DNA from 2 places in the Micromonospora sp. NPDC047738 genome. Region 1 is predicted to be linked to the other one. Evidence: riboswitches for the same ligand, from Rfam matches in the RefSeq annotation. Region 1 holds a riboswitch; the other holds the start of a gene.
What was found. A riboswitch is a leader RNA that binds a small molecule or an ion and turns the genes downstream of it on or off. The one in region 1 is predicted to bind cyclic di-AMP.

Region 1 (2,194 bases):
TGACCGAGCCGTGCCCGCCGACGCCGGAGGGCGGCACCGGCCAGCCCACGGGGCCGTGCGGAACCGCGACGGTCGCCGCCGAACAGGGCCCGGACGCCGGCCGGCAGGTCGAGGCACCCCTCCCGTCCGGTCCCGGGGCACCCCGGGTCGAGGTCGGCGACAAGATCATCCTCGTCGAGCTGATGGACCCGGCCGATCCGACGATCAAGACCTACAACATCGCCGAGCACCAGCGCGGCACGCCGCTGGTCTGGCTGGCCGTGCTGTTCGCCGTCGCCATCGTGGCGTTCGGGCGCTGGCGCGGACTGGCCGCGCTGGGCGGCCTGGTGGCGAGCTTCGCCGTGCTGCTCGGCTTCGTGCTGCCCGGGATCGGCGCCGGCCAGCCGCCGCTGCTGGTGGCGATCGTCGGCGCCGCGCTGATCATGTTCGTGGTGCTCTACCTGACCCACGGGATCACCGCCGAAACCTCGGTGGCGGTGCTCGGCACCCTGGGCAGCCTGGTGCTGACCGGCGTCCTCGGCACCCTGGCCACCGCGGCCACCCACCTGACCGGCTACGGCAGCGAGGACGCCACCACGCTGTCGATGTTCCAGCAGAACGTCGACCTGCACGGGTTGCTCCTGGCCGGCATCATCATCGGCTCGCTGGGCGTGCTGGACGACGTCACCGTCACCCAGGCGGCCACGGTCACCGAGCTGGCGAACGCGAACCCGGGGCTGTCCCGGATGCAGCTCTACCGGGCGGCCACCCGGGTGGGCCGCGCGCACATCGCCTCCACCGTCAACACCATCGTGCTGGCGTACGCGGGCGCGTCGCTGCCGCTGCTACTCCTGCTGGTCGCCGACTCGCGACCGGTGGGCGAGATCCTCACCAGCGAGTTCATGGCGCAGGAGATCGTCCGGAGCGCGGTGGCCACGCTCGGCCTGATCGCCGCCGTACCGCTGACCACCGGTCTGGCGGCGGTGGTCCGGACCGCCGGACGGGCCGGCGTCGCGACGGACGCCGGAGCCCGCCCGCCGTCGTCCCGGCCGCCGGCCGAGCGGCACGACGCGCTGGAGGCCCTCGGCGGTGCGGCCGCCGGACGATCCGGACCGGAGAGGAGCACGGAAGCCGCATGGTGATACTCCGCAGCGTGACCGGCCGGCGCGAACGCGACGCTGGTCACGCAGGGCGACGACGAAAACGTGCGATTGGTCGGCTTCCGGACGTAGATCCCCGACCGGGCTCTCGGGTAACCTCGCTGCCGGTAACCGCCGAAGGCGCGCACCGGCGCCAGCGGTACCACCGCCCAATCGCCCTGTGGCGAACCGGGGAACCAGGTACCTGGGGTGAATCCGCGCGAGCGGTAGGGGCCACTTCCGTCCCGAACCCGACAGCTAACCCGGTCGGCGGTCGACGGAAGGGAACCCTGTTGACGGCACCCCTGCGCCGCTGGTTGACACCTGTGGTGGCCGTGCTCACCGCGTTCGCCATCGTCGCCGGGCCCACCCCGGCGCTGGCCGCACCCAACACCCCCAACCCATCGGGCCACGAGGAGGACAACGATCCTCCGCTCATCACCGAGGTCATCGATGCCGCCAATCGCGGCTTCCTGCAGGCCAAGGCGAAGCTGGACAAGTCGAAGCAGCGCCAACTCCAGTTGGCCCTCGAGATCCGGGCGGCGCAGGCCGACCTGGACGCGCTGCGGCCGCAGGTGAGCCAGATCGCCACGCAGTCCTATCGGACCGGCCGGATCGGCGCGATGGCCCTGCTACTGGAGAGCAACGCGCCCGACTCGTTCGTCCAGCGGGCCTCCGCCCTCGACGAGCTGAACCTGATGAACGCGCAGAAGCTCGCCGAGGTCAACGCCGCGAAGAACCGCGCGGAACAGGCCAAGATCGCGCTCGATGCGGAGATCCGCGAGCAGCAGAAGCAGACCAACGCGATGCGGCGCGAGAAGGCCGAGGCGGAGAAGGCCCTGCGGCTGGTCGGCGGGCGGGATTTCACCGCCGGCCTGGTCGCGGCCACCTCCCCGGTCGCCCGGATCGCTCCCGGCCGGACGGCTGACGGGGGGTGGAAGCCCGAGTCACGCAGCGTGAAGGACCCGACCACCTCGGGCTACATCACCCCGCGCACGCTGCACATGTACAAGGAGGTCAAGCGGGCCGGCTTCGACCGCTTCGTGGGCTGTTACCGCCCGGGCGGTCCCTGGGAG
Region 2 (2,194 bases), on a different contig from region 1:
CTCCATCCCGTCCCCCGCCAGCTCCGGGTCCACCGTCACGGACTCCAGCCGGCCACCCTGGACCACCACGGCCCGGACCCGGCCGTCGGCCGCCGCGCCCTCGGCGCGGAGCAGCTCGCCCGGGTCGCCGTCGGGGTGCTCGGCCGCCCGCGAGCGCATGGCCGACAGCGCCTGCTGCGTCCTGGTGAGCAGCTCGTCGAGGCTTGCGGCCGCGGAGAACGAGTCGTTGGTCATATCCGCGCCTTCTTCACGTCTTTCCGGAGCACCGCGACGATAGCAACCGCCCCCGACCGGGACACCGCGAGCACCCGGGGCCTCGTTCACGAAAAAAGTGGCCATCCCGGGCGGGGATGGCCACTTTTCAGTGCATCAGCGCGCAGTGTGGGGCACCCCACCTGCCAGTAGCGTCAGCGCAGGCGGAGGTGCTGGCCTGGGAAGATCAGGCCCGGGTTGTCGCCGACCACGCGCTTGTTGCGCTCGTAGAGCGCCTGCCAGCCGCCGGCGAGGTGCTTCGCCTCCGCGATCAGCGACAGCGAGTCACCCGACCGGACCGTGTAGGTCGCGCCGCTCGACGCCGGCGCGGTACGCCGGTGGCTGCGGGTCGCCGGCTGGTCGCCGCGGGACGACCGGTCCTTGGTCGCCTTCTTGTGCGACTTCGTGGCGCCGGAGTCCTTGGTGGAGTAGTGCTTGGTCGAGCCGCCCTTCTTGCCGCAGACCGGCCAGGCGCCGATGCCCTGCCCGTCGAGGACCTTCTCGGCCACGGCGATCTGCTCGCTGCGGCTGGCCAGGTCGGCGCGGCTGGCGTACTTCTTACCGCCGTAGCCGTTCCAGGTGCTCTTCGAGAACTGGAGGCCACCGTAGTAGCCGTTGCCGGTGTTGATGTGCCAGTTTCCGCCGGACTCGCACTGAGCGATGGCGTCCCAGTTCACGCTGGATGCGCTGGCCGGCGCGGCCGGCCCGAGGATGGCGGCGGCGCCGGTGGCGGCACCGACGACGAGCGCTCCGACGGCGACACGACGCTGCGTGGTGCGTCGGTGACGTGCGACGTGTTCAGTTGCCATGTGGGTTCCTCCACGCCGACGAGGTGAGCTGTCGGGTTCGGGCCGAGGAGCCCGGCCGCCGGATGGGCGGCTTCACCCCGAGGTGTCGAGCACCGAGGAACATGTGGGTCCCCCGCTCCCGCCTGAGGTCCAGGTACCGACGGGCCGGCGGCGGGATTAGGCGTTACCGGCCCGGGTGTCCGCGATCGCGAACGCAGTCGACATTAGGGATGGTTTCGGATGATCGCCCACTTCTTGTGAAGTTCTTCACCCGGCCGAGCGAAGGCCACACCGTACGAGTTGCGCGCCGTCCACAGGTGCCTTACAAAGCCCCCTTCAGTACGTCAGGCCGAAACCCTGCGGAAAGAGCGGAACCTGCCCGTCGCCGGCGTTGATGGGCTGCTGGCCGACGGAGTTCATCCAGGTCATCGGCAGTTTGCCGGTCGGCGCGTACCCGCCGAAGAGGACGTCGGCAACGCCGGCGCCCTCGGTGCCGGGCAGCCAGGAGGCGAGCAGCGCGGTCCAGTTCGGCAACTCACCGGCGACGTCCAGCGGCCGGCCGGACACCAGCACCACGATCACGGGTACGCCGGCGTTGCGCAGGGTCGCGTACGGCCGCTCGAAGGTGGACGGCCCGCAGGTCCGCCTCGTTGAGTTGGGTGTCCGCCTGGTTATCGCTGCGGTTGCGGGAGCGGGCGCGCGCCGATCCGGCACCGACTACGGTGGCGAGGTCCGGCACGGTCGCCGGGCCCGGGTGCGCAGGCGGAGGAACATGACTGACTACGGACACGAGCTGGCCTTCGGCGGCTTCCTCACCCCCGCCGCCGGCCAGTTCGAGCAGGTGGTGGCGCTCGCCAAGCTCTGCGAGCAGGTCAACCTGGACCTGGTCACCTTCCAGGACCACCCATACCAGCCGGGTTTCCTGGACACCTGGACGCTGATGTCCTATCTCGCGGCCGCGACCAGTCGGATCCGGCTGGCCGGCAACGTGCTCAACCTGCCGCTGCGCCAACCGGTGGTGCTGGCACGCAGCGTGGCCAGCCTGGACCTGCTCACCGGCGGCCGGGTCGAGCTGGGCCTCGGCGCGGGCGCGTTCTGGGAGGCGATCGAGGCGGTCGGCGGTCGGCGGCTGTCCCCCGGGCAGGCGGTCGACG

Region 2: another riboswitch for cyclic di-AMP. It lies ahead of ABZ783_RS09015 (transglycosylase family protein); the one in region 1 lies ahead of ABZ783_RS25710 (hypothetical protein).

The regions. Positions count from the first base shown of each region.
Region 1 is NZ_JBEYSO010000019.1:120,232-122,425, reverse strand. It holds gene ABZ783_RS25715 (YibE/F family protein) at 1-1,121, shown strand, start outside; cyclic di-AMP (ydaO/yuaA leader) riboswitch at 1,276-1,406, shown strand; gene ABZ783_RS25710 (hypothetical protein) at 1,412-2,194, shown strand, end outside.
Region 2 is NZ_JBEYSO010000004.1:178,690-180,883, forward strand. It holds gene ABZ783_RS09010 (YbaB/EbfC family DNA-binding protein) at 1-234, opposite strand, end outside; gene ABZ783_RS09015 (transglycosylase family protein) at 408-1,061, opposite strand; cyclic di-AMP (ydaO/yuaA leader) riboswitch at 1,060-1,234, opposite strand; gene ABZ783_RS09020 (glycoside hydrolase family 3 C-terminal domain-containing protein) at 1,377-1,754, opposite strand; gene ABZ783_RS09025 (LLM class flavin-dependent oxidoreductase) at 1,813-2,194, shown strand, end outside.